Regions from separate parts of the Glutamicibacter sp. NPDC127525 genome, predicted to be linked through region 2. Evidence: riboswitches for the same ligand, from Rfam matches in the RefSeq annotation. Region 2 holds a riboswitch; each other region holds the start of a gene.
What was found. A riboswitch is a leader RNA that binds a small molecule or an ion and turns the genes downstream of it on or off. The one in region 2 is predicted to bind S-adenosylmethionine.
Positions count from the first base shown of each region.

Region 1 (10,426 bases), on a different contig from region 2:
AGCTGGCCAGCAGGTCGAGGTTCCATTCACCCCGGGCCGCGTAGACGCAACCCAGGAGCAAACCGACGTTGACCAGTTCGCATGGCTGGAACCAGTTTCCGACGGATTCCGCAACTACGACTCGGGCTTCGTCAAGCTGCCTAGCGAGTACTTGCTGATCGACCGCGCGAATCTGCTGGGCCTCTCGGCACCGGAAGCGACCGTACTGCTCGGTGGACTGCGCGTCATCGGCAATAACTGGGACGGTTCCAACTTGGGCGTCTTCACCGACACCCCAGGCGCGTTGACCAACGACTTCTTCGCGAACCTGCTGGAGCTGGGGTTGGAATGGACCCCATCCGCTGACGAGCAGACCTACACCACCACCGATGGCCGCTGGACCGGCAGCCGCGTGGATCTGGTGTTCGGTGCCAACTCCGAGCTGCGTGCACTGGCCGAGGTTTACGCTTCGGATGATGCCAAGGAGAAGTTCGTCAATGACTTCGCCTCCGCTTGGGCCAAGCTCATGGACGCAGATCGCTTCGAACTGCGCAGCAAGTAGCAGCTGCTGGGCCGCGAGCCCGTAGCAATTAGTGCTGGGCTGCTGCTTCCCGCAAGGGAGGCAGCAGCCCAGCACTTGTTTCATGCGGGAGCTGCCCGTCAGAACAGCGTCGCGGCGCCGCTGGCGAAGTCCGGGTTCTCCAGCTTCAGCAGCTCGGACTTGGCTTCCAAGCCTCCCAGGTAGCCGCCCAATGAACCATCGGTGCGCAGCACCCGATGGCAGGGCAGCACGATGGGAATCGGGTTGGTGGCGCAGGCTGAACCGACGGCCCGCACCGCCTTCGGCTTGCCGATCTGCTGCGCCAGTTGGGCGTAGCTCAGGGTATGCCCGTAATCGATATGACCCAGTTCCAGCTGCACCTGGCGGCGGAACTCGGTGGAGAGTTGCAAGTCCACCGGAAGATCGAAGCCATGCCGCTGGCCCGCGAAATACTCCTCCAGTTGCCGGGCGGCACCATCCAGGCTCGACTTGTCGCGCAGGATCCGCGGGCTGAGCTTTTCCGAGAGCACCTCCAGAATCCGGTCATGGCCTTCGGATTCAAAAGCGACCCGGACCAGCCCGGCATCGGTGCTGGCCAGCAGCAAGGCCCCCACGGGGCTATCGACCACGCGATAGGCAACATCAACAAGTTCCCGTGCACGGGCCCGTTCAACGAGCCGGTCCTGCAGCGAGTCGAGGACTTGCGCTTCAGCGGCCGTAGCCTGCTGCCAATAATTTTTTCCGTTCATGGCTGCTCCCGCCATAGTTCTTGGTCATCCATCCGGGCCCGCAGATTCTTGATCCCATCGGCGCCCGAACGCCGGGCGGCAGCTTCGGTGCCGGAAAGGATTCCGGCAATTTGCGCGTAGCTCATTCCGCCCAGGTAGCGGTAGGCCACCACCTGCCGCTGCTTGCCAGGAAGCTGGTTCACCTCATGCCACAGTTGCAGGTTTTCCAACTGCAGATCCGGCCGTTGGGCCGATGGGGCCAGGCTGTCCACGTCTTGGCCGATGAGGATTTCCGGCTTGTTCCTGCGCAACTCGTCAATGGCTTTGTTCCGGGCAATACGCACTAGCCATGCCAGGACATTGGCATCCTCCGGCAGTTGCGGGTACGCCTTGAGCGCGGCAAGGAACGTTTCGGACCAGGCGTCTTGCGCGCGATGCTCATCAAGCAGGGCACGGCAAACGCGCAGGACGTTCAGTCCATAGTCCTGGACTATCCGCTCGAACGGTGCTTGCATGGCTCTCCTGGAATTCTTGCGCCTTCATGGCTTCTCACCATGTAAACGTACGAGGAGACCATTTTGTGAGGCGTGAACGAAAAAAATTTACTTCTCGCAGAGACCCCATGGATTCCTAGAATGCCACCAGATCCAATTCGCTGGCGATCTGCTCAAGGCGGATCAAGTCCAAGTGGAGCATTTCGCCATTTTCCACGCCTTGGGGATCCGTGGTTCCGGCCAATGCGTCGCGGATGGTGCGCATGGTGGCCCCATGGCTGACAATCATGACCTTGCGCCCGGCATGCCTGCTGGCCAAGTCCAGCAGCGCTGGCACCGCACGGCTCAAGATCTGGGCACGCGGCTCACGCAGGTCCTTGGCAGCAGCCGATTCCGCTTCGCTGACCTCGGCCATGATCCGGCCTTCCAGCGGGCCGAAGCCGCGTTCAATGAGTTCCGGAACAGCGTTCCCCGTCTCGGCCCCGATCTGCTGGGCAATCAGCGCGGCAGTTTCCCGGGCACGTTCCAAGGGCGAAGCAAGTACCAGCGACCAGTTCTGGCCGATCAGCTGGCGCCCGACCTCGCGAGCTTGTTCGCGCCCGGTATCGTTCAACGGGATATCGGTACGCCCCTGCAGGCGCCCTGCAAGGTTCCAATCGGTCTGCCCGTGTCGCACCAGTGCCAGCGAAGTATCCATGACTCCAGCCTAACCGGGGTAATAGGTATCGAAGAATCTCCGATAACAGCTCCAATACGCAACGTTACGACTCATAGTTGGGTCACGAACGGTCATGTTGCGAAGATTATTACACCATCCCGAGCGGCTGAGAGATCTGGTTCGATGACGCCGCAGCAACCTGCCACATCCGGTGGTTACGGTGCTACCGCCAGAAACGATGCAGCCGCCTACCCGTTGGACGACAGCAGGAAGCGACATTGATTCCGGGATTCCTGCCTCGATCGCGGTCCGCCCTGCGGAGCCCGCGAAACCCCAATCGACGAGGAGTCGTAAGCCACCATGGCAGATCACAAGTTTGGATTCCGCACCCGCGCATTGCATGCCGGAGGCACCCCCGATGCCGAGCATGGCTCACGCGCAGTGCCGATCTACCAGACCACTTCGTTCGTCTTCAAGGACGCTGACGATGCGGCCAACCTCTTTGCCCTGCAGAAGTACGGCAACATCTACTCGCGTATCGGCAACCCGACCGTAGCGGCTTTCGAAGAGCGCATGGCTTCGCTGGAAGGCGGCATCGGAGCGGTAGCCACCGGCTCGGGCATGGCCGCGGAATTCGTCACCTTTGCGGCCTTGGCCCAGGCAGGCGACCACATTGTGGCTTCCTCGAAGCTCTATGGCGGCACCATCACCCAGCTCGATGTCTCGCTGCGCCGCTTCGGCATCAACACCACTTTCATCGACTCCAATGATCCCGCCGACTTCGAAGCGGCGATCCAGGAAAACACCAAGGCCGTCTACACCGAGGTGGTGGCCAACCCGTCCGGCGACATCGCTGACCTGAAGGGCCTGGCCGAGGTGGCGCACCGCCACAATCTCCCGCTGGTAGTCGATTCGACGCTCACTCCCCCGTACATCCTGCGCCCTATCGAGCACGGCGCGGACATCGTGATCCACTCGGCCACCAAGTTCATCGGCGGGCACGGCACCACCCTGGGCGGCGTGGTCATCGAGTCGGGCAAGTTCAACTGGGGCAATGGCAAGTTCCCCACCATGACCGAACCGGTTGCCAGCTACGGCAACGTCTCCTGGTGGGACAACTTCGGCGAGTACGGCTTCCTGACCAAGCTGCGCAGCGAACAGCTGCGCGACTTCGGACCGGCTCTGCCGGCCCAGTCCGCATTCCAGCTGTTGCAGGGCCTGGAGACCTTGCCGCAGCGCATGGACAACCACCTGTCCAACGCGAAGCAGGTCGCTGCCTGGTTGCAGGCCGATGAGCGCGTGACCTACGTGAACTATGCCGGCCTGGAATCCCACCCGCAGCACGCGCAGGCCAAGGAGCTGCTGCCCATGGGCGTCGGCTCGGTCTTCAGCTTCGGGGTGAAGGGCGGGCGCGAAGCCGGCTCGAAGTTCATCGAAGCCCTGCAGCTGGCCAGCCACCTGGCCAACATCGGCGATGCCCGCACCCTGGTGCTGCACCCGGCCTCCACCACCCACCAGCAGCTGAGCGCCGAGCAGCTGGTCTCCGCTGGCGTGCCAGAAGATCTGATCCGCCTGTCGGTAGGACTGGAAGATGTCGAGGACATCCTCTGGGATCTGGACCAGGCGCTGGCCGCTTCGCAGGAAGCGATTGCCGCTTCCGCCGCAGGGTTCGAGGCTCCGGCCTATGACGGTTCCGCCTGCGCATTGCCAACCGCTTCGAAAGGAGCAATCTAATGACTGCCGTTGATACCGCTTGGGAAGGCCCTGGAGCCGCACAGCGCCTGGAGATCCTGCGCGACACCAAGTCCATCGCCATTGTCGGTGCCTCGAACAAGCCATCGCGCGCCAGCTATTTCGTGGCTACCTACCTGCTCTCCTCCTCCAAGTACAAGGTGTATTTCATCAACCCGGTACTCGATGAGATCCTGGGCCAGCCGGTGTACAAGTCGCTGGCCGATCTGCCGGAGACCCCGGATCTGGTCGAGGTTTTCCGCAAGCACGATGACCTGCCTACCGTGCTGGACGAGGCCCTGGCCGTAGGCGCGAAGACCCTGTGGCTGCAGCTGGGATCCTGGCATGAGGAAGTGGCCCGGCGCGCCGAGGCCGCGGGCATGAATGTGGTCATGGACCGCTGCGTGAAGATCGAGCACGCCCGCTTCCACGGCGGCCTGCGCCTGGCTGGATTCAATACCGGCGTCATTTCCTCCAAGCGCCAGGTACTTGCCTAGGGAGTCCAAGATTCCAGGAAATGGGTGCATGCAATATTGCGTTGCATGCACCCATTTTTCTGCGGCAATTCCCCGGAATCGGCCGGTTTGGTCAACGACGCTGAACTTTTGCACGGAGCATTCCGAAGGAAGAACAAGACCTCTGACAAACCATGGTCGACGCAATTGGCCCACGGCATGCCGTGGGTGTGGCCCCGAAGTGCTCGACGCGTTCAATCACAGATCGAAAAATCTGCAAACCACAGCACTGCAACGCAAGGCCAAACGACCCAAACCCTAAAACAGGCAGAGAGAATCGATTTCGATTCGCTACGAGCGCGAACGAAAGAAGAAAAATCCCGCCCGCACTGCTATATGAAAACTCAATTCCCCTGGCCCGAGAACATTCCAGCATCTCGCAATAGCATTGCGCCGCACCCTCAATGCTGCACGGAGTTGAAATTTCTCTGGGCGAGGATTCCCTCTGCGGCACCCAGCTAAGAGGCATCGGAGACAGTACTCTGGGTTGACGCACTATTCAGAATTCTCCGGAAGCAGAAGCTTCCTTGGAAGTGCGCCAGTTGACTGGAGATACGAAGGAGCAGACAGTGGATGCAAATCGAAGAACCCTATGGTCCGTGGCCCTCGGGATGAGCTTGACTGCCTTGGTATGCAGCGGGATTGCCCTGTATTCTACGGGGGTCATCATGGATGAGAACAACCTGGACTCATGGCCTGCCCCGGCTCTTTGGGTGGTGGCGATTGTTGGTGTCGTGGGGCTGCTGATTAGCTTGCCCGGCTGGTTTGCTACCAAGGAAACCAAAAAGGCTTCCTAGCTGTTGCTTCCCTTGTCCATAATCGGAGCGTTCTGCCGTACGGCCTAGTTCTTTTGACCAGTTACGTCGCCTTCCACGTAGGTGGTGTATCCGCACAGCTTCCCGGTTTCATCGGTCGTCTTCGTCGCGGCGAAGATGATGTAAGGCCAGGATCCCAGGTCCCATCCGTCGCGTCCCCACCCTGGAACTTCGTACCACCCGGTACCGGCCAGCGATTCCATCCAGTCATACACTTCGCCGTACATATCGCGCTCGACAGTTGCCGGGACGGTAACGGTTTCGCGGCTGTCTTTGGTCGTGGTCTGCATAGGTTTTTGCATCCTTTCGCTTCACGGAAAGTGGGGCAGATTGCCAGCCTCCCGTCGAAGCCCTCCCCCGGTTGTTTTTCTGCCTGCTGGCGAAAAGAAATGAAGCGGGGCCAGCCGGAAACCCATCAACCCGTCAGGGGTGCGCAATCCACGAAAATCTTGGGCCGAAAAAGCGACGAAGGAGCGCGGACCAAGAATTTCTGGTGGAGCACGCCCGAAGCGCAGCGAGTGGCTTGTGGGTTTGGAGGTGGCCCGTACACTCCGAAGGACAGCAGCAAAAACAGGAAAAGACCGGACGAAGTCCGGGCCACCAACCGGACACGCCAGCGGACGCCCGACACACCCTGGAGACGAGCTTGCGAGGACCCAGGGTGTTCAACGGGACGAGAAACCTCATGGCATACCTAGCCTGCGTCTAACGTCCACGACTATCCTGAACGGGGAATGCCCGCATGTTCAGAACCCACAGCGGGATTTGTAGCCAAAGTTTATCAACGCTAACTGAAAATTGACCCTCTACCGCCAATCGAAACTTGACCCCTCCACGCCCAATTTGTTCTATACCTGCTCAGCGTTGCGCAGCAGATCCTGACGGTTCTTCACCCGATATGAATCCCCAGCCAAAGACAACACCTCCGCATGATGAACCAAACGATCAATCATCGCCGAAGCAACAACATCATCACCGAAAACCTCACCCCACCGGCCAAAAGGCATATTCGAGGTCGCCAGCACCGACCCCTGCTCATATCGATGAGCAATCAGCTGAAAGGACGCAGACCCTGAATGAGATTCAGGGTCTACGTCCTTATCGCGGGGCTTGATAATACGGTAGTGACTCAGTAGTTTTCGCCAAATACTATTCGCGATCCTTTGCCAACGTCCATGAACGTAAGGTCCACGGACTTATCAGGCTGATCAGCATACACATGGTAGAAGTGTGCTGGACCGCCGCGCTCGAACTCGACCATCGTGAAGTTGGATGAGGTGACTTCTACCGAATCCATGTCGGTCTTCAGCGCAGCTAGCTGTGTGTTCATGACTGTTTCGTCTAATTTGTCCATGATCACTGAACACGCTTTGTCATGGTCAGTTGTTTCTGCAGCCTCAAGTAGTACTCGAACTGCTTCCTGTGGATCGCTGACGGGTTTTCCTCCGTCACAAGCCTGCTTCCTATCGGCTGAACACCCTGCTGCCGAAAGAGCTAGCGGAAACAGCAGTAGTGGGGCAATAATCTTTGAGATGCGTTTTTCGTACACAAATGACCTTTGCAAATCGAATGAGCTGTACGACTAGATCCTATGCGCGTACCAAGTTACATTCAGTGGTTTCAGCTGAGTGAAGGGCTTATTCAAAGTAGCGTTGCTGTGGTACGAGAGGTATGGGACATCATTGATTTTCTTAGTGGTCACCATGGTGTGCGTCATATTCTTAATCTTGGCACCGTTCGTTTTGTACTGAAGGATATCTCCAGGAACGAGGCTGTAGACACTGGCAAGACGTGAAGCCCGCTTTGATTCATTCCGGGCAAAACGATAGAAATTTTCAGCACCGCTCCAAGTCCAGCTGGTCATGACACCATTGCCAAACCATTTCGAGTTGCTCTTGTAGTAGCCTTCAATTTTCTTCCATCCACCTGCATAAAGCGCTTGGGAAGCGAAATTAGTACAGTCGTAGCCGTGCCTCTTATAGGCAGGATTGTACGACTTAGCCCACTTGATTGCGTAGTTTGCAACTTTCGTCTTGTTGGACGAACTAAGCTTTGAAGCCGCCATTTCGGCGACGTTCAGGGGGAGAGGATTGATTAATGCCCCACTGTCCTCCTCGCTGCCAGGGACAGTGGGGTCAACTTCGATTTCCTCTTCTTCGGTAGTTAGAGCTAGTGCCGCAGACTGCGAGACAAGATACTCATCATCCTTCACTACGATGTTTTGGATCTTGCCAGTGTCGTCGATTGTTAGCTCATAAGGGATGAGCTCGCTCCTGAGCTGGTCAAGTTTTTGGGACACGAACTTTGATCTTTTTGTACATTTCCTCAAGCAGTCAAAGCTAGAGGATCCCTTTCCTGATACGAGTCCAGAACCGCCTGGGGGCTAACTCCGCCATTTGCCGTATACGGGCGCTTCCGGTTGTACCAAACCGCGATGCACTCCTTCACTGCGGCACACGCAGCCACCCTGCTGCTGAAGAACCTGTGGTGGAACATATCCTTCTTGATCGTCCAGAAGGCTGACTCGGCGACGGAATTATCCCAGGGACACACCGGCGCGTCCCGTCGACTACTGCACCCTGTGCGCAGCACACCACCTCTGGAACGCGCCGAGGTACATTGGGGCCTCGGTCTGAATGGAACACACTACCAAACTGGATGAACGCCTGCGACGCAGCAAGCCCCCTCGCGTCAATGGCCAACTACGTTTACATGTTCTTACCCATTGACCAGCCCACGATCTGTCGCGAATTCAAATCGATCACCGTCGCCAAATACAACCAGCCTTCACCGGCGCGCAGGCAGGCAATATCGCCTAACAGTTTCGCCGCAAGCCGCGAGGAGCGGAAGTCACGCATACCGAGATTGTCGACCCTATGGTTTTCTATACGCACCGTCCGGGATTGGCGCTCACGCACGGTCGTGGTTTTGAAGGCGCTCATCCGCCTGGCCCGGATTCTCAGCTCTTTCATGAGCGACATCACCGTGGATGTCGAGATGTCTTCCTCATGGTTTTTGCGGATCAAATCCACTAATTGTCCGCCACCGGCGACCTGGTTGGACGCCTCACACTCGTCCTGGAGCAGTTTCGTGCGGTGTGCTCGCAGGACTTAGGCTTCGCTCAGCTCTTGGCAGGCGTTCAGACATCGGTAGTGACTGCCCCTGGAATTCTGGGTTTCCTGCCCATCCAGTTCACTGGATACTCGCCTATGTGGGCTTCGATGAAGTCTAAGACCGCGCTTACTCCTTACTGTTCGAGGCGCGATAGGCGCCGACAACTTTTATGAAGCCGTTCTCCCGTTTCACCTTCAACAGTTCTTTGCGCAGGTTCTCGTTGTGGACCGTTTCACTGGGCCGTGTTCTTCGGTTTCCGCTATGGGACGCTCGGCGCGGTCGGCGCGGGATTCTGAGCGCTCATTGACCTCTATTTGAAATAAGAGCGCCATAGGTAGGTCTAGTACTGTTTAATGCATTTAAGAGTTTTTTAAATTTACGACATCGAAAGGCTTTGGATGTCGCGCTCACAATCAATTACCCTGCGTCCATTTCGCAGCGCAGACACCGAATTCTTTGCCAGCATGGCCTCGGATGAACGTGTAGCTCGTTTTATTGGGTATGGGGAGCCATGGGACCGGCAAACCATCAACGCCTGCGTTAAGCAATCCCTCCAACATGAACCACTCGACACTGTGGGGGGCTCTCGATGGTTCCTAGCTACTGAAGCAAATGCAGCAGTGGGCCTCGCGTTTTGCACCCGGCAGGAAAGTTGCGTGGAGGTCGGTTACTGGGTATCTCCAGATCAATGGGGGCGAGGAGTTGGTGGAGCCGTGCTCGATAGCACCCTGATTTCAATTCCCAAGATATACGGAATTACGAAATTCAGTGCCCGCGTAGCTCCGGCTAACACTGCTTCAACCCGACTGCTCACCAGTCGAGGATTCAGACTGGAAAAACGTGATGACATGCTTGAGTACTACACACTGGAATAGCCTTCTGTGGGTAACCGAACGCAGCCTAGATTCCTGATTGAACCAGTTGGGGGTGAAATGTATTTGGTTTAGTAGCCGATCCGTAGAATTTTGGCACGCGATTATTGAACCGTTCTTCAAGGGGTTCGGTAGATCTAACATGAAACCTGCTATGTCATGCTGAATACTTTCTATACTGCAAATATGACTTCCCCTCCTACCTCGACCATCGGGCTTGGTACTTGGTCCCGTGAACCAGGTACTGCTCTAGTGCAAGCAACTGCCTTGCCTAGCGATGCGACCTCATCATTTGTGATTCTGAGCGAAACGCACACCATTGAGGTCTCTACGGAGTGGGAGCCTCATTCGCACCTGGCCCATGAGCTCTTATGGACCCAAGATGGGACACTCACCGCTCAAATCGAAGGACAGATTTTTACGGTCTCCGAGGGTCATGGTCTGTGGATTCCGTCCGGAGCGCTGCACGGTGGACGCCTGACCGCACATGTAGAACTTTTCAGCGCGTTCTTTTCCCCTGAACGAACCACCACCCCATTCAGTACCCCTACAGTGATCGACATGAAACCGTTGCTTAAGTCGTTGCTGGTCCATTTATCCAGTCGGGAACTGAGCCAAGAAGCCAGAGCGCGTGCGGAGGCTGTAGTTTTCGACGTACTCAAACCATCAGCTCATCAGCTAGCGCTGCGCTTGCCCGATGACCCTCGTATCCATGGCATTGCCAACCGTTTACTAGCCAACCCTGCGGATAACCGATCTCTCGAGCGATGGGCGGTAGATGCTGGAATCAGCTCACGAACCATCACGCGAGTCTTCCGCGAAGCAACCGGCTTATCCTTTGCCCAGTGGCGTCAAGCGGTGAAAATTCATCGCGCCCTGGAGCTGCTCACCAACGGTGAAGGCGTCCAAGACATCTCTGAAATGCTGGGCTACGCGCAGCCGAGTACTTTTATCGACGCTTTTCGACGCACCATGGGCT
Region 1 is NZ_JBHXVN010000004.1:333,053-343,478, forward strand. Features, by position in the region: gene katG (catalase/peroxidase HPI) at 1-541, shown strand, start outside; gene ACFVHU_RS11885 (methylated-DNA--[protein]-cysteine S-methyltransferase) at 640-1,269, opposite strand; gene ACFVHU_RS11890 (RNA polymerase sigma factor) at 1,266-1,763, opposite strand; gene ACFVHU_RS11895 (histidine phosphatase family protein) at 1,879-2,439, opposite strand; SAM riboswitch class I at 2,551-2,645, shown strand; gene ACFVHU_RS11900 (O-acetylhomoserine aminocarboxypropyltransferase/cysteine synthase family protein) at 2,761-4,134, shown strand; gene ACFVHU_RS11905 (CoA-binding protein) at 4,134-4,628, shown strand; gene ACFVHU_RS11910 (hypothetical protein) at 5,315-5,443, shown strand; gene ACFVHU_RS11915 (hypothetical protein) at 5,488-5,751, opposite strand; gene ACFVHU_RS11920 (ATP-binding protein) at 6,310-6,621, opposite strand; gene ACFVHU_RS11925 (hypothetical protein) at 6,591-7,010, opposite strand; gene ACFVHU_RS11930 (amidase domain-containing protein) at 7,044-7,760, opposite strand; partial or broken gene ACFVHU_RS11935 (IS3 family transposase) at 7,787-8,862, opposite strand; gene ACFVHU_RS11940 (GNAT family N-acetyltransferase) at 8,974-9,450, shown strand; gene ACFVHU_RS11945 (AraC family transcriptional regulator) at 9,607-10,426, shown strand, end outside.
Region 1: it holds a riboswitch for S-adenosylmethionine, as region 2 does, so the genes downstream of both, ACFVHU_RS11900 (O-acetylhomoserine aminocarboxypropyltransferase/cysteine synthase family protein) here and ACFVHU_RS09235 (bifunctional o-acetylhomoserine/o-acetylserine sulfhydrylase) in region 2, are expected to answer to the same signal.

Region 2 (10,426 bases):
GGAAAGCCTTGCCGATCTGGCCGATGCCGAATGGCGGCTTCTTGCGCGAGGCGGTGAGCACGTTGGCGAAGTTCACGAAGATGCCCTGGGCGGTCTCCGGACGCATGTAGGCCAGGCCGGCTTCGGTATCCACTGGGCCCAGGAAGGTCTTCATCAGGCCGGAGAACATCTGCGGCTCGGTGAACTGGCCCTTGGTGCCGCAGTCAGGGCAGGCGATCTCGCTCATCCCGTCCTTGGCTGCACGGCCCTTCTTGGCCTCGAAAGCCTCGATCAGGTGGTCCTGGCGGTGGCGCTTGTGGCACTGGATGCATTCGACCAGCGGGTCGGTGAAGGTGGCCACGTGGCCCGACGCTTCCCAGACAGCCTTGGGCAAGATGATCGACGAGTCCAGGCCAACCATGTCCTCGCGGCCGCGAACGAAGTTCTGCCACCACTCGCGCTTGATGTTTTCCTTCAGTTCGGTGCCCAGGGGACCGTAATCCCATGCCGAACGGGAACCACCGTAGATTTCACCAGCCTGGAAAACGAATCCTCGACGCTTTGCGAGGGAAATAACCTGGTCTAGCTTGGACTGTGGCGCCATATCAACTCCAATGGGAATTACGAGGCCGCTGGTTGCGGTCCGTAGAAAAATACATACCTTCCAAGGGTATCGTTTCCGCGGCCTGCAGACGAAGCCGAATCAGGTAACGCCGACGTGAACTTCCACGCCTTTGGCCGATTCTAACGATGCAGCGCGCTTATTTAGGGAAGAATGGAAGCCATGAGTGCCAATGAAGCTTTTGACCTAGAAATCCGCGACGAGTCCATCCGCTTGGGCCAGTTGCTCAAGCTTGCCTCCCTGGCCGAGGATGGCATCCACGCCAAGGAAATGATTTCCGACGGAATCGTCACCGTCAACGGAGAGGTGGACACCCGTCGCGGGGCGCAGATCCGCCCCGGCGACGTGGTGTGCGTGAATGGTGAATGCGTGAAGGTCACCGCGCAGCAGTAGTCAGCTTTTCCCCAGGACGACCCTGTTGAGGAACTCGGAAACATCCTGCAGTTCTTCCATGCACACCGAGTGGCCAATCTGCCGGTAGGTTTCGCTGGCCAATTCGGTGTGCCCCGGGACCCATCCCAGGGTGTATTCGATCTTGTCCCGGGTGATCACCGGGTCAGCCAGATCGCGGCCCCAGAACAGCGGCAGCGGCTTTTCTGCCAGCTTCGCGTCGTCGAATATATCCAAGGGCCCGGGATCCACGGCGAAGCCCGAGAGCCCGACGACGGCTTCAATGGAATCGGGCTGGTAGCGTGCCAATGAAGTCGCCATGGCCATGCCCTGGGAGAAACCGAGCAGGGTGATCGAGGAGTGCTGCTTTGCCAGCGGTTCCAGCAATGCCCATAGCGCTTCGACGCTGCGTGCCACCGACTCGATGGAGTAATCGATTTCCTGGGTCAGCGGGAACCAGCTGTACCCCGGGCCTGCTTGGAGCGGTGCGCGCACCGAGAGGTAAGTGAACTCTTCGGGCAGATGCTGCGAGAGCCCCATGAGGTCTTGTTCATTCGAGCCATAGCCGTGCAGGAACACCAGCAGCGGAGTTCCAAGGCGGGATTCGTCGTTACGGGAGATGATGGCCACTGGAGCCTGATCCGGGATAGTCATAGTTCCCCAAGACTATCGAACAGGACGTCGCGGGGAACTACAGCTAGCTCAGCGCTTCCGCGGCCCGATTCCATCAATTCCCCGGCCACCGGCGATGGCAGCGCCCGGGTGCAGCAGAACTTCCCCATAATCACCGTCGAATCTGCTGATGGCGTTGGCCGGCACTATCCTGGAACCTTGGTCTTCCAAGGCCTCGAAATCCAGTTGACATGTTACAAGATTATAAATCTTCAAAAATTGCTTAGCTTTCCAAGTTTTTCGTGTTCAACTGGACCAACGGCCTCACGGCCCTCCGGAACGCCGCTCTCGCCGGACGAGACAGCGACAGCGACAGCGACAGAGTAAGGAATAGGCGCCATGGGCGAAATTGAATACAGCGAAGATATTCCGGGGCAGCTGCAAGAGGATCTCGATAGTTTCGGGTACATCGAACCGGACCCGGGAAGCGCTTCGTCCCTATTCGATAACGTGGACGCCGTATTTTCAGTCGGCACTCCCCTGTTCGCCATGCTCTTTATCGCCGTTGTCGGATTGATCATCTTCGTAGCTGTGCGCAATTACCGCAAAGCTAAGAGCGCCGGTTTTGATCCGCTGACCCTGGAAACCGAACTGTTGGCAAGAGCCGCTAATTCAGCTATGCTGGCGCCGGAAAATCCCTTGAGGACAAGCTTGCCGAACTCGATTCCCTGCACTCGCGAGGAATCATTACCCGCGACGAGTACTTGCAGGCGCGCCGGGACGCTTTGAGCGACTAGCACGGCAGCTCGTGGAATCATCCTCGGGAATGATTGACTATAAGTTACCCTTTGGTAACAATAGATTCGTGCCAAACGATTCTGCTTCTGAACTATCAACATCCGCCAATGCCCCACTGCATCCGTGGCGCCGCTATGTCGCCATTGGGGACTCGTTCACCGAGGGCATAGGCGACCCCGACCCGTCGAGCACCGGCCGCCACCTTGGCTGGGCCGACCGCTTGGCCCATGAGCTCAGCCGCACCGTCCCGGACTTCTCGTATGCCAATCTCGCCATTCGAGGCCGGCTGATTGGCCAGATCGTTGCCGAACAGCTCGATCCCTGCATTGACCTGAAGCCTGATCTGATCTCGCTCTGCGCGGGCGGCAACGATGTCCTGCGCCCGGGCGGGGATCCAGACAAGATTGCAGATATCCTCGACAATGCGGTAGCCAAGCTCACCGATACGGGCGCCACGCTCTTGCTCTTCACCGGGCCCGATATTCGCGATACCCCGGTTTTGGGAAGCATCCGAGGCAAAGTGGCGATCTACAACGAAAATGTGCGCACCGTAGCCGCCCGCCACGACGCCATCGTGGCGGACATGTGGGCCTTGCAGGAGTTGCACCAATCCCAGATGTGGGCACCGGATCGCCTGCACTTCTCCCCTGCCGGGCACCGGCGCATTGCCGCCATGGCACTGGACTCGCTGAACGTCGCGCATCCTCTGGATACCGAAATCGTTCCGGCCGTGGATGAACGCAGCTGGCGGGAAGCCCGCAAGGAGGATCTGCAGTGGGCGCGCGAGCATCTTGCTCCCTGGGTATTGCGCCGCCTGCGCCACCAGTCCTCCGGCGACGGCATCACCCCGAAGCGGCCCTCGGCCACGCCGTTTGCGCAGACCAAGCCAAACGACTCGCTCGGCGCCGGCGACAGCGCCAAGTAGGCATGAAAAGCCTGAAGCAGTTCCACCGATTACTGGCGGAACTGCTTCAGGCTTTGAAATCTTCCCGAGCCCTTTCCGGGGCTCAGTCCCCGAACACCAAGGTCCGGAGCACGCCATCGAGCTGCGTGGCATCGGTCAGGAATCCATCGTGGCCAATCGGCGAATCAATGTAGTGCACCGGTTTTGGCTTGGACAGCGACGAGGCCAGCTTCACTGACTGCTCAGGAAAGTACAACCGGTCAGTGGTTACCGCGGCAACCACCACGTTGACGTTCGCCAATCGCGCCAAGGCGGCTTCCAGGGATTCATGGCCGCGAGCCACATCATGACTCATCAGCGCCTCGGTGAGCACCAGGTAGCTGTTGGCGTCGAAACGATTCACCAGCTTGCTGGCCTGATGGTCAAGGTAGCTTTCCACCTGGTACCGCCCGCGAGGCCCCTCGAGCAGACCCGTTGGCTTCTCGCCATCCTGCGGATTGCGCGAGAAACGGGTTTCAAGCTCGGCCTCGGAACGATAGGTGATGTGGGCCAGGCGGCGAGCCAAGCCAAGACCGGCGTCCGGGCGCGCATCGTTGCCGTAGTAGTCGCCATTGCAGAAGTGCGGATCCAACCGGATGGATTGGGTTTGCACCTGTGCAAAGGCAATTTGCTCGGCAGTCGCCTGCGCGCTCGAGGCCATCACTACGAGGTTCTTGACCTGGTCGGGGAACTCGACGGCGTATTCCAACGCGCGCGCACCGCCCATCGAACCGCCAATGACCGCATGCCAGGAATCAATTCCCAGTTGCTTGGCCAGCCGCGCTTCAAGGCGCACCGAGTCCTTGATGGTGACGAAGGGAAAGCTCGAACCGTAGGGCAGGCCCTGGTCGCCCAAGGACGAGGGGCCGGTGGAACCATTGCAACCACCCACCATGTTGATGGACACGACAAAGTACTCATTGGTGTCAACCGTGGCTCCGGGACCTACGAGCTCTTCCCACCAGCCGGCGCTTTGCGAATCGCCTTGCGCAACGTGGGCGTCACCGGTGAGCGCATGCATCACCAGCACCGCGTTGGAGCCATCAGCTGCTAGCGTCCCCCACGTTTCATAGGCCAGCACCACGTCCGGAAGGAATCCACCGAATTCGAAGTGGTGCTCCCCCACGGACTTACGGCGCAAAATGCCGTCTTGCCCGCCGGCGAGCTCTTCGGCGCGCAGAGTATCTTCAGTAGTCACAATGGATGCCATGCCTAGAGGGTTTCCTGCAGTTCCTTGTTCTCGAGGGCTGCAACAGCTTGGAAGCCCAGTTCCAGATCGGCCAGAATATCCTTGATATTCTCCAGTCCGACGCTCAGCCGCACCAGTCCCGGGCTCACGCCGGCCGCAACCTGCTCCGCTTCGGAGAGCTGGGCATGGGTGGTGGAGGCCGGGTGGATGACCAAGGAGCGCACGTCGCCGATGTTCGCGACATTGGAGTGCAATACCAGTGCGTCCACGAAGGCCTGGCCGGCTTCCGAACCGCCCTCCAGTTCGAACGCGATGATCGAGCCGGCGCCCTGATCGCTGTACTTCTGCGCACGCTCATGCCAAGGCGAGGACTTCAGGCCTGCGTAGGCGACCTTCTGCACTTCCTCGCGGGCTTCGAGCCAATTGGCAACTTCTACGGCATTCTGGCCGTGGCGCTCAATGCGCAGCGACAAGGTTTCCAGGCCCTGCGCGATCAAGAACGCGTTGAACGGCGCAACCGAGGAACCCAAATCGCGCAGCAACTGCACGCGGGCCTTGAGGATGTAGGCCAGATTGGCGCCCAGGATGCCGTTGGCACCCAGGTCGCGGGCGAAGACCAGGCCGTTGTAGGACTCGTCCGGGGTGTTGAAGCCCGGGAAGCGGTGGGCGTCCTTGGCGAAGTCGAAGTTGCCCGAGTCCACGATGACACCGGCAATGGCATTGCCGTGGCCGCCGAGGAACTTGGTGGCCGAATGGATCACGATATCCGCGCCCCACTCGATCGGGCGGATCAGGTACGGGGTGGCCAGGGTGTTGTCCACCAGCAGCGGCACGCCGGCTTCGTGGGCGATCGCCGAGATGCCCTCGATGTCCAGGACGTCCTGTCGCGGATTGGAGATGGTTTCCCCGAAGAAGGCCTTGGTGTTCGGACGCACCGCGGCACGCCAATCATCCAGGTTGTCCGGGTCGGCAACGAAGGTGACCTCGATGCCCAGGCGCTTGAGCGTGTGCTTGAGCAGGTTCTGGGTTCCGCCGTACAGGCTGGGGCTGGCCACCAGGTGGTCGCCGGCTTCGGCCAAATTCAAGATGGCGAAAGTGGTGGCAGCCTGTCCCGAAGAGAGCAGCAGTGCTCCAACGCCGCCCTCCAGGTCAGCGATGCGGGTTTCCACCGCGTCGGTGGTCGGGTTGCCGATACGGGTGTAGATCGGCTCCAGTTCCTGCAGCGCGAAACGTGCAGCAGCGCTCTGGGCGCTGGGGAAGACGAAAGAGGTGGTTTGGAAAATCGGGAGAGCCCGTGCTCCGGTCGTCGGATCCGGGGTCTGGCCGGAGTGGATCTGACGGGTTTCAAATGACCAGTTATTGCTCATGGTTTCCTCCAAATAGCGTTTCATGACTATGGGGGTACGCCACTGAAAAGACACCGACAGGAAGCACCATATCGTGACGACTTCCAGGGGTAACCCGCGCTTGTCCTTGATGCCTTGTGCGTTCAAGGGCCAGGTCTTCACCCGGGGCACCCCACCGCGGTTGGAGGGTTGCCGCCCAGTAAGCCGGGGCTTGTTACTGGGACTCATGACCTGGTACCAGTTTGCCCGAAAACCGAAGATCTTTGCAACGCAAGAGCTGGTGATTGGACTCAATCGGTCATATTTCGCGAATATTGCAGGTTCATCGCAGAGTATTCGATAGCATCCCGGCACTTAGGTGTGCCTAAGTAGAGACTCGCATCACATGTTGCCATGATGGGCACATGATGAGGCTAGATCACGTAAGTTATGCATGCGGCCCAGACGGGCTGTTGCCAACCGCTGAAAGAATCTCCGAGTCCCTTGGACTGGAATTCGTCAAGGGCGGCGTGCATCCACGATTCGGAACACGCAATGTCATCTTCCCGCTCAAGCATGGCCAGTACCTGGAGGTGGTTGAAGTCCTGAACCACCCGGCCAGCGACAAGGCACCCTTCGGACAGGCGGTTCGCGCCCGTTCGGAGCTCGGCGGCGGCTGGATGGGCTGGTGCGTCTCGGTGGAGGATCTATCCAGTGCCGAGGACCGCTTGGGCCGCAAGTCGGTGCCGGGCAACCGGAAGTTCCCTGATGGCCGCGAACTGACCTGGCAGCAGATTGGCATCAAGGGCCTGATCGCCGATCCGCAGTGCCCGTACCTGATTTCCTGGGATGAAGGATCCGAGGAGCTGCATCCGTCGAAGGCGCTGGAACCTGCCGGCGCCATCAGCCAGATCGCCATTGCCGGCTCGCGTGAACGGGTGCTGGATTGGCTGGGCCAGCCGCAGAACGTCAATTTGGGCGCTGTCACCATGCAATATGAAGCGCCGAATGGCACTCCGGGCATCATGTCGGTTACCTTTGAGACCGAGTCCGGCACCGTGGTGCTGTAAACAGTTCCGCAGAGAACGCAAGTAGGCGGGGACAATGGCGTCCCCACCTACTTTCTTTTCGTCAAGGCCGGTCCAGGCGCTTCCCCAGCACCACGACGTGCTGGTCTTCGAAGCCCAGCCGTTCATAGAAATCGATGACGGCAGAGTTCTCCTCGCGGACCATGAGCTGCACCTTGGGCACGCCGCGATCCCGCAGCCACAGGACAGCGGCATCCACCAGCTCCCTTCCCAGGCCGTTGCCCTGCCGGCACGGATCCACCGCAACATAGTAGAGCCAACCTCGGTGGCCATCATGGCCAACCATCGCAGTAGCCATGAGTTGATCGTTCTCAACGATGGCCAGCACCGTGGAAGCAGGCTCGGCCAAAGCCCGTCGGGCGTCGGCGAGCGCATCATTCCACGGACGAGCCAGCCCGGTTGCTTCCCACAATTCAACTGCTTGGCGAAGGTCCTCTTCGCGCAGCACGGTAATCTGCATTGGCTCAGCTTACCGGCGCTACTGGCCGATTCCGATGGCCGGCCCGACCAAGGCGTATCCCACGAAGCCGATGGCATCGAGCAGGAAGTGCGCGATAACCAGCGGCATCACCCGCCCGTATTTCTGGTATACCCAGCCGAAGACGACGCCCATGAGCATATTGCCGATCATCGGCCCCACCCCCTGGTACAGGTGGTAGCTGCCTCGGATCATCGCAGAACCAATAATGGTGCTCCACAGGCCCAGCTTCAATTTCTTGGCGTAGGTTAACAGGAATCCGAGCATCAGCACTTCTTCGAGGACTGCATGACGTGCAGCCGACAGCAGAAGCACTGGGACGCTCCACCAATAATCGCCAAGATTCGCTGCTGACAGTGCCGTGGTGACGCCCAGTGCCCGCCCAGCGGCATAGACGCCCAGCGTTCCTACTCCCATGGCCAAGAACATCCCCGCCCCGAGCAGTGCGTCCTTGCCCGGCTTGCGCATATCGAAACCGATGTCCCGGATAGTTCGTCCAGTCGTGCGCTTCATCAGGTAGAGCGCCAGCACGACGGGTACCAAGGCAAAGAAGATGTCCAGCAGCTGGTAGGAGAAATCAAAGAACTCGCGGGTGCTCAGCGGGTTGTTCAGCGATGTAGTCTGCTCGCGCAGCGGCGCCCGGGTGACCTTGTCGGCAAAGCTCAGCAGCGAGTAGACCGCGCTTTGTCCCAAGGACAGGGCAAGAACCAAGACGATCTCGAATTTGAGGGTCTTGCGGGTTGCTGTCTGCTTAGATTGTTCAGCGTTCACGTTTCCGATCATAGGCTGATCTGGCTGTGCGCGTACTGAGCAGCCACGTGGCAAACCTGCGATAGCCTGAGGTTGAGACCACCAGCAAGCTGAACGAGAAGAGTGCGAGTGAGCCGTCCTGCCACCATTGGAGAACTGCAGATTGCCCGTCAGCTCTGCCCCGATCTTTCCTGGGAAGATGCGGCCGTGAACGAAGGCGGACAATTCCACAAGGTGGTCATTGGCAATCCGCAAGCGGTGATTCGCATGACGCGCACGCCAGCGGCCACGGAGCAGATGCCCCGTTCCGTCAAGCTGCTGTCTTTGCTGGAGGGCCAGCTCAACTACCAGATTCCGGTGGCGGTCTCCGAGATCCTGCACGTCGACGGACTCAGCTCCGTGGCCATGTCTTTCATCCCCGGCAGCGCCCATGAACCGCATTACGGGGATCCGAAGGTGCTGGGACAGCTGGTCAAGGATTTGGCCGAGCTGCCGCTGGAGCCGATCAGCGAGCATCTGGCCAAACCGTTTTCATTCCGTGGCGAATGGACCCAGGCCAGGCAGCAGCAATGCTTCGATGCGCTGCCCGAGGAACTGCGAGGGCCTGCTACCGAGCTCTGGGCCCAGCTCGATATCCTGGCGCAGGTTCCTGCGGGCTTGGTCCATGGCGACTTGGCCGGCCACAACATGCACTGGATCGGCGAGAAACTGGTTGGCATCTTGGATTGGGACCTGGCCGCTGCGTGGGACCCGGCTTTGAACACCGCTTACCTGAGCCTGTGGCATGGATTGGAAATGGCGGATTTGATTGCTCCCAGCGCAGAGGAAGCATACCGGGCCAAAATCTGGTTGGGCCTGATGAGTCTTGAACGGCTATCGGATACGCTCTCGCGCACCGACAACCCGAAAATGGGCAAGCTCATGCGCAAGATTGGTCCGCGCATCCTCACCGCCGCGCAGTCAATCAATGGCTAGGACGCATATTCTCGAGCCCCATCAGGTCGCTGCCAGGCTAGCCGCCCGCCGTGGCGCACGCGAGCTGGCACTAACCGGGGAAGGCACCGAATTCCTTTTCTACAGCTCGCTGCGCGGGACCCGCTACGAGGGCTACCGCATCCCTCGAATGCGGGTCTACAACACCAGCAACAATCCGCAGATTCCGGCCAGCAGCCTTCAGATCAAGGAATTGAACTGCAGCATCTGGGCTCAACAACATGGGTTGCCCAGCGCACGGGCAATTGATCTCGTAGATCAAGATGGGTACCCGGTGTTGATCACCGAAGTCATCGAAGATGACGGCTCACCAGTGGACGCTCACGCATTGGGCTCGTTGCTGGCTTCTTTGCACGAACTTCCGCCGCTCGCTCTCGACGAGGAAGGCAGCCAGGCCGGCACAATTTATGCGACGGTTGCCCAGCGCATCGCTGACCGCTACGCGAAGCTAGCCCGCCAGCATTCGATGCCAGCCTTGCCATCGGCCGACGTGTTGCGTGCTCTTCTCGAAAGATCCTTGCACCGGCGCAGGCTGTTGCATCTGGATATCCGTAGGCAGAACGTTCGTGTTCTGGCTGGAATGCCCCTGGCCATATTCGATTGGAGTAATGCCCTCTGCGCTGCCCCGGAGATGGAACTGGCACGCATCGAGGAATACGCTGCCATTGCCGAAAACGGTTTGGACAACGAGCGCTTGCGTACTGCATACACCGGAAATGGCGGCAGTTTCGACGACACTTCGGCAGCGTGGACTGTGCTGAGGCTGGATGCTGCGGTGATGCTCGCCGGGGTATTCAACTCCGTGGCTCCCAATAGCAATCGTGAACAGCTCTTCCTCGCGCGAAGCCGGGCGTTGCTTGAAAACCTGGGCTCCTCGCTTTGACCTGTGCGGCCGGCCCTGCTTGTTGCGCGCGTTGCTTTGACAGGACCAGCGCAGGCCATCGGAAAAGATAGTGCTTGGCATCCGCTGGTTCCGCAAGCACAAACGCCGACCGGACCAGCAGCTCGGTGGGCAGTTCCAGCGCAGCTAGGATTTCTCCTCGGGCCGATATTCCGCCACGTCCATGGCTGCACGCATGCCGGCCTTGGCCAAGGCACCCAGTTGCTCGCTTGTGGCGTCGTTGTCCGTGATGATGCCGGTCAGGTTCTGACGATCCAAGATGACAAACGAGCGCCTGCCGATCTTCGATGAATCGGCCACCAGGTAGCTGCTGCTCGATTGCCGGATCATTTGCTCATTGACTGCCGCTTCCATTTCA
Region 2 is NZ_JBHXVN010000003.1:249,493-259,918, forward strand. Features, by position in the region: gene ACFVHU_RS09205 (glycine--tRNA ligase) at 1-583, opposite strand, end outside; gene ACFVHU_RS09210 (RNA-binding S4 domain-containing protein) at 764-994, shown strand; gene ACFVHU_RS09215 (alpha/beta hydrolase) at 995-1,645, opposite strand; gene ACFVHU_RS09220 (hypothetical protein) at 2,347-2,400, shown strand; gene ACFVHU_RS09225 (SGNH/GDSL hydrolase family protein) at 2,430-3,326, shown strand; gene ACFVHU_RS09230 (homoserine O-acetyltransferase) at 3,409-4,554, opposite strand; gene ACFVHU_RS09235 (bifunctional o-acetylhomoserine/o-acetylserine sulfhydrylase) at 4,557-5,900, opposite strand; SAM riboswitch class IV at 5,992-6,111, opposite strand; gene ACFVHU_RS09240 (VOC family protein) at 6,284-6,928, shown strand; gene ACFVHU_RS09245 (GNAT family acetyltransferase) at 6,990-7,406, opposite strand; gene ACFVHU_RS09250 (CPBP family intramembrane glutamic endopeptidase) at 7,425-8,207, opposite strand; gene ACFVHU_RS09255 (phosphotransferase family protein) at 8,304-9,149, shown strand; gene ACFVHU_RS09260 (phosphotransferase family protein) at 9,142-10,050, shown strand; gene ACFVHU_RS09265 (DeoR/GlpR family DNA-binding transcription regulator) at 10,195-10,426, opposite strand, start outside.

Region 3 (10,426 bases), on a different contig from region 2:
TGATGGGCATTATCAAGACTTCCACCGGCTCCGGGCCCAACTCCGGAGCGGTGATCATCTCCAACCCCTCGGCAGGCATTTCGCAGGCATTGCGCCTGCACTTGGCGGCCAAGGGGATCAACGTCCGCGAGATCGTCGAATCCCGCATCCTGCTGGAAACCTGGGCAGCGCAAATGACGCCGCGCGATCCGATTCATGCCCAGCAGGTCATTGACCGCACCGCGGTGCTGATCATGCGCATGGACGACGCGCAGCTCTCGCGCGAGGCCTTCCACCGCATTGATGCCGAGTTCCATGTGCTCCTGGCCTCCATGGCCGGCAATGCGGTAGTGGAATCGATGATGGAATCGCTGCGCAACTCGATCAGCGACTATGTCTCCGAATCGGTGCCCAGCGACGAGGCCTGGCAGCCGGTGGTGCGCGTCCTGCGCCGCCAGCACAAGGCCATCCACCACGCATTCGCGACGAACCAGCGCGAACGGGCGGCCCAGCTGCTCGAAGAGCACATCAACTGGTTCTACTCGCAGACCCGCTAGATCCGGCAGGATAGTTTTCAAATAAATAAGTCGGACTTTATGACCCCTCGCACCTCTTATATCTGATATGTTTTGGGGAAGCGACGGGGCTGATTTTTCGGATACAGCAGCTGGTTCATACCGCTGGTGAGTTCCCGTCGATGTACCATCGACACTTCATGCGAGGGAACTCATGAGCCAACTTTTTGACCTGTCCGGACGCCTGGCCCTGGTCACCGGGTCCTCCCGCGGCATTGGACGCGAACTTGCCAGTGCCTTGGCGGATGCCGGTGCCACCATCATCCTTCACGGCCGGGATGCGCAACGCCTGGCCGAAACTGCCGCCGAATTCGGTACCCGCTATGGCACCGAAAGAATCCATAGCGCCTGCTTCGATGTCACCGATGATGCCGCCGTGCGCGAGAACATCGCAGCCATTGAAAAGAACATCGGCCCCATCCGCATTTTGGTGAACAACGCGGGTATCCAGCACCGCGTGCCCATGCTGGATCTGGAGGTGGCTGACTGGCAGCGCGTGATTGACACGAACCTCACCAGCGCATTCCTGGTAGGCCGAGAAGTCGCACGCTCCATGGTGCAGCGTGGCGAAGGCAAGATCATCAACATCTGCTCGGTGCAAACCGACTTGGCCCGCCCCACCATCTCCGCCTACACCGCAGCCAAGGGCGGCCTGCGCAATCTCACCCGCGCCATGACCGCCGAATGGGCTGGTTCGGGACTGCAAATCAACGGCATCGCACCGGGCTACATCCACACCGAGATGACGCAGAATCTGGTGGATGACGAGAAATTCAATTCCTGGATTCTGGGCCGCACCCCGGCTGCCCGTTGGGGAACTGTCGAGGATCTGGCCGGACCAGCAGTCTGGTTGGCCTCGGATGGATCGAACTACGTGAACGGGCAGACCATTTTCATCGACGGAGGCATGAGCGTTGTCGTCTAATTCCCTCGCCACCAGCACGTTGGCCGTCGTGGCCCATGCAGCCGATGATTTGCGTATTGAACAAATCGAGCTGGCAGCGCCGCGAGCAGATGAAGCACGCGTTGCCATCGCTTACGGCGGTATCTGCGGATCAGACTTGCATTACTGGAGCCACGGCGCCGCCGGGGAATCGATCCTCAAGGCTCCAATGGTTCTCGGGCATGAAATCGTCGGCACCATCATCCAGGCCGCCGCTGACGGCAGCGGGCCGGCAGCCGGAACCAAAGTCGCCGTGCACCCGGCAACACCAGGCGAGACCGGGGAACCCTACCCGGCCGACCGCCCGAATCTTTCCCCGGGGTGCACCTATCTGGGCTCGGCCGCCCGCTACCCGCACACCGAGGGCGCATTCGCCCGCGAAGTGAACCTGCCATCACGCATGCTGCGTGAGCTGCCTGCTGGCTTAGCACTGCGTGATGCGGCACTGGCAGAACCGGCTGCGGTTGCTTGGCATGCGGTGTCGCGCGCCGGTGAAGTCGCCGGCAAGAAGGCGCTGGTTATTGGTGCTGGGCCGATCGGAGCTCTCGCTGTAGCAGTGCTCAAGCGTGCCGGAGCCAAAGAAATCATCGCAGTGGACATGCACGAGAAGCCGTTGGAAATCGCCGGGAAACTCGGTGTCACTTCAACTTTGCGCGCCGATGACCAGGAAGCTCTTGCCCAGGTGGGCGCGGACGTGGTGATCGAGGCCAGCGGCAACTTCCGCGGGTTGGCCTCCGCCGTGCGCGGTGCCGTGCGCGGCGGTCGAGTGGTCATGGTCGGGTTGCTGCCCTCAGGAGAACAACCCACACTCATTTCGCTGGCTATTACCCGCGAGCTGGAACTGGTTGGTTCCTTCCGCTTCAACGACGAAATCGACCATGTGCTTGCTGCCCTGGCCGACGGTTCACTGCAGGTTTCCGAGGCGGTAACCCACGAGTTCCCGGTCGCCGATGCGCTTGAAGCCTTCGAAACGGCCAAAGATTCGGCTCGCTCCGGCAAAGTCCTGCTGAACTTCCTGGGGCAATAGTTGGCTTCAGCTAGAAGTGCACCGCGGCGGCCCCTGAAGTCGGGGGCCGCCGCGGTGCTTTTTAGTTCAGCGAACTCTAGTTGATCTCTGTGATGCTCACCGCGGTTGTCACCGGCACCGGATTGGCGAAGAGGTCCAGCACTGGGCAGTGGGCATCCACTGCGCGGCGCAGTTCTTCATAGCGTTCAGCTGATTCCGGTCCGGCAATCCGGATGTCCAGATCCACCGACGAGAAGCCGGGGCGGATGGTCTGGTCGATGCCGAAGAGTCCGCGGACATCGAGGTGGCCATTGGCCTGGATCTTCACGTCGTCCACCTGGATGCCGAGATTCTGCGCGTACAAGCGATAGACCACAACCTGGCAGGAGATGAGCGCTCCGAGCGCGTATTCCACGGGGCTTGCGGCCAGGTCGCTGCCGCCCAGGGCAGCTGGCTCGTCGACCTGGAAGGTGTGCTTGCCCGAGACAATGTTGCTGGCTACCGAATCGAAGCCTTCGCCCTCCACAGTGAAAGTCAATTGGGCACTTTGCGGGGCAGCCGAAATTCGTTCGCCCCAGCCCTTGCCTGCTTCCTGCAGGCGCTGTGCGCGGTCTTCGGATACGGTTGGGGCAGATGCTGCATTAGTCATGGGGAATTGATCCCCTTTCTGGCGCAAGGGGCGCCATCGCTTACGCATCTTGGCTGTCAAGATGCGTCGAATCTTCACCTGGGGCACCCCGCACAATGACGCAGGAGGGTTGCCGTCCACTCAGCCAGGGCTCAAAGAGTGGAACTCGTGATTCAGTGATTAATTTCTATCGGTTGCAGGGCCCGCGGGTAAAGGGCAGAAGTAACTTTTCGTCACCGGGCATCTTGCTTTCCGGCTCGCTAAGATGGAATCTAGCTCTCGGGCGCCCACTGCACGAACAATGAACGGCGAGTATGGAATTCCAGCTGACACTTTCTGCGGCCCAGACCTTGGTGACCGAATCCGAATACAACCTGGGCCAATTCCTGTGTGATTCCGGAAAAGTGCAGATCGCCAACCGGGTAATGCAACCGGGATCTACCCGCATCTCCGGTGTGGTGCTGCGCGAATCGGTGATGGCCCAATTGGAAATCACCGCGGGCAATATCAGCTTCACCAGCTTCTGCGGCAAGCATCCGGGGGTTCAGTCCTGTGAAGACGTCGCCGCCTTGCTCATTGAGGTCACCACCGAAGAAGACCAGGGCTTCTTCGTCTCCGACTCCGGGGTGGATCCCCACGCATGGAAACGCAATAGCAAGCCGCAGTGGGAACGTACCCTTGACCGTCTGCTTCCAGTCATTTCCGATGAGCCGCTGGCTGCCGAAGAACCGTTGGGATTGATCCTGAAAGTGGTCAGCGAACCGCGTTATGGCGGCGAGGACGCGCTGACCTTGCAGGCACGCCCGGCCCGCCAGGGCACCAAGAGCCCCTGGATCCAAACCGGGATCAGCTGGCGCAATGTTGCCTTTGATACGCGGTTCTCCAAGAAGCAGCGTCGTGCGGTCGTTGAACTGGACCGGTTGCGTGAACACGTTGAACAAGATACTTATCGCCATTCGTGGGATCCCAAGGAGTGGATCTCCTTGATGGATCTTCCAGGCCAGGACCTGCTGGATGCGTTCGAAGCCCTGCGTGAAGCTGGAGTGCAGATCGTCAACGGCGGTTCTACGGCCAAGGCCCCGGTGGAGTTCAGCGAGCAACCAGCCATGGCACACGTGGATGTGCGTCGCGGTGAACATGGCCTGAGCATGGAAGGGAAGCTGCGCGGGCCGAGCGAAGAGCACCTCTACCTCTTGCCCATAGGCACGCCGCCGACCTTGTTGGCTTACGCGTCCAGCCCCTTGCCGAAGGCCAGGGAAATCGGTTTGGCCCGGTTCGCTGAACCGGTCACGAAGGAACTGGCCACATTTATTGAATCCGGTGCGCAATCCATCCCGCAGGAAGGCGTTGAGCTTTTCGAGCGCCAGCACCTGGACCGATTGCGTCTGATGGCACCGTTGAAGAGCGAGGATGACAGCTACAGCATCCCTGTTCCAGCACGCCCCAGCCTCAAGCTGTCCCTGGAGAGCATCCGAACTCCGCTGACCGTGAGCTATTCCTGGGAGTACGCCTCCGCGGGCCCCCGCCAGTATGCCGTGGAAAAGGAAATTGCTGCTTCGGTGCAGGACAAGCTCGGCGCGCAGGCTTCCTTGGGGCAACTGACCTCTTCAGGAATCTTCCCGCCGAAGGAATTCAGCACCTCCGAATCCATCGATTTCTTGGTCTACGCATTGCCGCTATTGGCAGAGCATCCCGATGTGGTCGTTGAAGAGCAGAACAGGCTGCCGAAGTACCGGATCAGCCACGCGCCGGCCGCTGTCAGTGTCGAAGCCGGCGAAAGCACGGGGGACTGGTTCGACTTGTCTGTGGAAGTGCTCCTGGACGAGACCAAGGTCCCGTTCCCACTGCTGCTGGAGGCCTTGACCAAGCAAGATGAGTATCTCGTCCTCGATGACCTTACGGTGATCCCGATTGATGGTGCAGATTTCACGCAGCTGCGCCAGCTGATATCAGAGGCCGGGGAGCTGGGCACGGTGCAGGGCGATACGATCCGCATCCATAAGTTGAGCATCGACTGGTGGCAAGAACTGGTGGATCTGGGCATTATCGAAGCCCAGCACAACCAGTGGCTGCAGACCATGAATGCGCTGCAAAGCGGTGAAGAAATGCAGCCGGTCCAGCTAGCGGAAACGTTCAACGCTGAACTGCGCCCGTATCAGGGCCACGGCTTATCCTGGCTCAACTTCTTGCGTACCCATGATCTCGGTGGCGTCCTTGCCGACGATATGGGTCTGGGCAAGACCGTCCAGCTGCTGGCTTGCCTTGAACAAGCGCGCGTCGAGGATCCTGCCCAGAAATTCCTGGTGCTGGCTCCTACCTCGGTGGTGGGCAACTGGATCAATGAGGCGCAGCGATTTGCGCCGCAGATGAGCGTCACCGGCATCACTTCAACAGCTAGAAAGAGCGGCCAAAGCATGGCGTCGCAGATCGGTGACGCCCAATTGGTAGTTACCAGCTACACGATCTTCCGCCTGGCCTATGGGGATTTTGAAGCCGCCGGATTCAACGTCATGATCATGGACGAGGCCCAGCAACTGAAGAACCATGCCTCCAAAGGCTACAAGCAGGCCCGGCAGCTGCCAGTGCCGTGCAAATTCGTGGTCACTGGCACTCCCATGGAAAACAACCTGCTGGAACTGTGGGCGTTGGTCTCACTGGCTGCACCAGGCCTGCTGGGCGGTGCGAAGTCCTTTAAGGACAACTACCAGAAGCCCATTGCCGACGGAGACCAGGAGCGCCTGGAGCGCCTGAAGAGCCGACTGCGTCCGTTCGTGCTGCGCCGTACCAAGGAACAGGTCGTTCCAGAGCTGCCGGCGAAGACCGAACAGGTGCTGGAAGTCGAACTGGAGCCGGGGCACCGCAAAGCCTATGACCGCCGCTTCCAGCGTGTGCGGCAAGAAGTCCTGGGCCTGGTTGACGACGTTGATTCGAATCGCTTCCAGATTCTCCAGTCGCTGACCCTGCTGCGCCAGCTGGCCTTGGATCCGTCCCTGGTAGGCGAGGGCGATGCCCCGAGCGCGAAGCTGGAAATGCTGCGCGAACTCATGGGGGACGCGGTTTCTGAAGGGCATAAGATTCTGGTCTTCAGCCAATTCACCAGTTTCTTGGCCAAGGCACGCGACGTCGCTGAAGAGCTGGGCATTGAGCACGGATACCTTGATGGGTCCACCACTGGCCCAAAGCGCAAGGAACTGATTGACGGTTTCAGCGAGGGAGATTTCCCGGTCTTCTTCATCTCGCTGAAGTCCGGCGGCTTCGGCATTAATCTCACTTCCGCCGACTACTGCATCTTGCTGGACCCATGGTGGAACCCGCAGGCCGAAGCCCAGGCTATTGACCGGGCCCACCGCATTGGGCAAACTCGTCCGGTCTATGTGTATCGCTTGGTGGCAAAGGACACCATCGAATCCAAGGTGCTCGCGCTGCAGGCCAAGAAGACGCAGCTGTTCAATGATGTCCTGGGAGAGACTGCCCAAGCCGCGCAGAGTGCTGCGTTAAGCGCCGATGATTTCCTGGCGCTGATGGAGTGAGCCTAAAAAGCTGAAGCCTTGGAAACCAGAAGGTCTCCAAGGCTTCAGCTGATGATCGGGGACTAGAGAATCTGTTCAAAACTGTCGTTGAGGCGGTGCAGGAGATCTCCAAAATTCTTCAGTTCGGAGGCTTCCCATTCCTTGAGCTGGCGGCGCAGTTCCTCACGCAGCGTGTTACCGCTGGAGCGCCATTTTTCCTTGGCGTTTTCTGTTGCCGAGACCAGCTGGGCCCGGCCATCGGAAGGATCCTGGGTGCGGGTGACAAGTTCCAGAGACTCGAGGTGCTGCACGAGGCGGGAAATAGTCGCCTTGTCCAGACGCAGTTTTTCTGCGAGTGCTCCCTGTTGCTGGGCTTCATCGCGGATGACCACTGCAAGCAAGCGGTACCCCGGATCCTGCAGGTCCGGGTGGATGATCTTGGCGCGACGGATCAGCATCTGGCGGGCGCGCAATAAGATGGCGGTGAATTCTTCTTCGACCGTCTGCATCAGTTCTTCTTCTTGCATACAAACCATTCTAAAGATTAATGGTCGATAAGTCTGATATTGGAGACCGCAGCCGTTCGAAGCCGAAGTGTTGAACGTACTGCGAATCCCCAGCTGAGCGTAATTAATGGCTTGGAAAAGACTGGCCAGGCAACGCCTGATGCCTGCAAAGCCGTACAGTTCCACTTCTCCGGCGCAGCTTAAGAACGACTTGCCGATTGCATTCGTGATTAGAGAAGCAATAGATTTCCGCCGCCGCTCAGAAGCAGAGCAAGAAAGCCATGGCCTCCGTTGCCTCTGGCGTTGGACCCAACGTGGTGCGGCGAAGCTGTCCGCACTGTCCACGGGCCTCTTGGAGAGCATTTGGAGTTGGATATCGGGATTCATGAAAATAAAACTTGACGCTTCAACTAATGCTTGGTAGGTTTTAATCATGAATCAGCTATCCGATACCCCTCCCGTCTTGTTCCTTAGCCATGGCGCACCGCCACTGGCCGACGACCAGCGCTGGACCCAGGAGCTGGCTAGCTGGTCCGGCACTTTCGAGAAGCCGAAAGATATTCTGATGATCTCCGCGCACTGGGAAAATGCGCCGGTGACGCTGAGTGCTACCCAGCAGAAGAACGAATTGGTCTACGACTTCTGGGGCTTCGACCAGAAGTACTACGACGTTCGCTACGACGCGCCAATGGCGCCCGAGCTGGCCAATGAAGTCGAACGGCTGACCTCGGCCTATGGCCATCACGTGGAGCGCGACGAGACGCGTGGACTGGACCATGGCGCCTACGTGCCGCTGAAGGAAATGTTTCCGGATGCGGATGTACCGGTGGTGCAGATGTCCATGCCAACACTGGATCCTGCAGGACTCTTTGATCTGGGCAAGAGCTTGGCGCCCTTGCGCGAGCGGGGAACCTTGATCGTTGGCTCCGGATTCACCACCCACAACTTGCGCTGGTTCAACCCAGCCGGCGGGCCGGATTCGGCGCCGCCATCGGCCTCCAGCGAGTTCGACCATTGGGCCGAGGAGGCAATGGCCCGCGGGGATGTGGACTCCATCCTCGACTTCCTGCACAAGGCCCCGGCGGCCCGCGAAGCGCACCCGCGCTCGGAGCATTGGGCTCCGCTGTACGTTGCGCTGGGTGCGGCATACGCCTCGGGTGGAATTGATGCCAAGACGGCAATTGACGGTTTCTGGTACGGCCTGTCCAAGCGCTCCTGGACCTTGAGCTAGGCGATATCCCTATCTTTCCCGCAGCAAACGCGGCACCGATTGGTGCCGCGCTTGCGCAGGTAATAGTGGACTTTTCTGGTCGATCCTCTAGCTGGCGGCTACCGATGCATCATCAATGCGGAACAAGGTAGCCTGCGAGCTGTCTTCCACGCCCTTGAAACGCAAAGTAACGGTCTTACCGCGGAAGTTGTTCAGGTCAACGGCCTGCAGTTCGTAGGACGAGCCGGCATCCAAGTTCGACCAGGTGCCCATGTTGTAGGTTCCGTAGCCGTCCAGAACCTGTACGGTCAGCTTGTCGTACTGGCTATAGGCAGTAGTTTCATTGGTCAGCACATGCAGGTAGAACTCCAGCTGCGCATTGGTGGCATCTGCCGGGATGGCGACCTTCTGGTCCAGGGTGTAGGTGTTGGAATTGCCCCAACCATTGAGCCCAGCTAATCCGCTGCCGGAGCGGGCTGCCGAGCCGGACTCGAAGGTGTCGGCGCGGTTGGCGGTCCAGTAATCCGCCCCGTTCTCGAAACCTGCATTTTTCAGCAGGTTGCCGCTTGGCTCCGGATCCGGAGTTGGCTCCGGGGTTGGTGTTGGGTTGCTGCCGTCCAGGGCATTCATGATCTTGGCGGCATCCACCAGTCCGGCGCCGCAACCGATGCTGCAACCGCCTGGCATCGCGCGGGTGCCCTGCTTCAACGCAGTTTCCACGGAGGCGGGGGACATCCCAGGGTCTGCCGACTTCATCAGTGCGACCATGCCCGCTACGTGCGGGGTGGCCATGGAAGTGCCCTGGTAGAAGGCATAGCCCTGGCTGGATGGAGTAGTGGTGCCGGTATTGATGGTGGACAGCACGCCTTGGCCGGCGTAGCGGGTGTCGCCACCAGGTGCGGTGACGTCAACGGCCGAGCCGTAGTTCGTGTAGTACGACGGAGCGCCCGAAGGGTTGCTTGCCGCTACGGTAATGACGTTTTCGCAGTTGGCCGGGCGGGAATTCGAAGCGTTCTGGCTTTCGTTGCCGGCGGCAACTACCACCGAGGTGCCGCGCGAAACCGCGGCGTTGATGGCCGCCTGGTAGGTAGTTCCGCAAGCGCCGCCACCGCCCAGGGACATGTTGATGGTGTCTGCCGGGGTTGGGTTATTGGCAATTCCCGGGACCGAACCGCCCGAAGCCCAAATGATGGCATCGGCGATATCGGACAGGCTGCCGCCGCACTTGGCCAGGACGCGGACCGGCTGGATCTTGGCATCCGGGGCAACTCCGGCCACGCCGCTGGAGTTGTTGGTGACTGCGGCTACGGTGCCGGCCACGTGGGTGCCGTGCCAAGAGGAATTGCCCGAGTAGCTGCCGCCGCATTCACCGGCGGCGTACCAGTCGCCCTCGTCCTGGGGGTTCGCGTCGCGGCCGTTGCCGTCGCGGGCCGAGGCAGAGCTGGAGACGAAGTCGTAGCCGGAAACGATGTTGGCGTTCAGGTCCGAGTGCGAGGTGATGCCGGTATCCAGGACTGCGACGATGCTGCCCTCGCCGGTGGCGATGTCCCAGGCCGAAGGCAAGCGCATCCCGTTGGTGCCGCTGTAGTGCCACTGCTCGCCGTACCGGGTGTCGTTAGGCGTCATGGAAATCTTCATGATGGCATCGGGTTCCACCGATTCCACGAGACCAGACTGCGCAATATAGGCCATGAACTCCTTGGCGCCGTTGCCCTTGAGTTTCTTGTCGGCCTTCACCACGAAGCTGCCGGTGGCCATGGCTCGCATTTCCTTGACGGTAATGCCTGCTGCCTTGGCTGCTTGGCCCCAGGCCTTGGCGCGGGAGGACTTGCCCGTCTGCGTGGCTGAAGCCTTGTAGGTGACGATGAATTGGTCGTAGGCCTCGCCTGATTGAACCGAACCGATCTTGACCTTGTCTTCGCCATTTGCCTTGGGGAGGGACTTTTCAGCGGGAGCCGATACGGGGGAGGCGGTAGCTGGCAAGGCGCCAGCGCCGAAGCCGCTCATGCCGATCACTACGGCCGCGGAGACGGCCAGGGTTCTCCGAAGAGGGGTAGAAAAACGTGCCAT
Region 3 is NZ_JBHXVN010000002.1:119,224-129,649, reverse strand. Features, by position in the region: gene ACFVHU_RS06345 (FadR/GntR family transcriptional regulator) at 1-536, shown strand, start outside; gene ACFVHU_RS06340 (SDR family oxidoreductase) at 709-1,479, shown strand; gene ACFVHU_RS06335 (L-idonate 5-dehydrogenase) at 1,469-2,524, shown strand; gene ACFVHU_RS06330 (OsmC family protein) at 2,601-3,152, opposite strand; SAM riboswitch class IV at 3,184-3,305, opposite strand; gene ACFVHU_RS06325 (DEAD/DEAH box helicase) at 3,446-6,661, shown strand; gene ACFVHU_RS06320 (MarR family winged helix-turn-helix transcriptional regulator) at 6,724-7,581, opposite strand; gene ACFVHU_RS06315 (dioxygenase) at 7,580-8,377, shown strand; gene ACFVHU_RS06310 (S8 family peptidase) at 8,465-10,426, opposite strand.
Region 3: it holds a riboswitch for S-adenosylmethionine, as region 2 does, so the genes downstream of both, ACFVHU_RS06330 (OsmC family protein) here and ACFVHU_RS09235 (bifunctional o-acetylhomoserine/o-acetylserine sulfhydrylase) in region 2, are expected to answer to the same signal.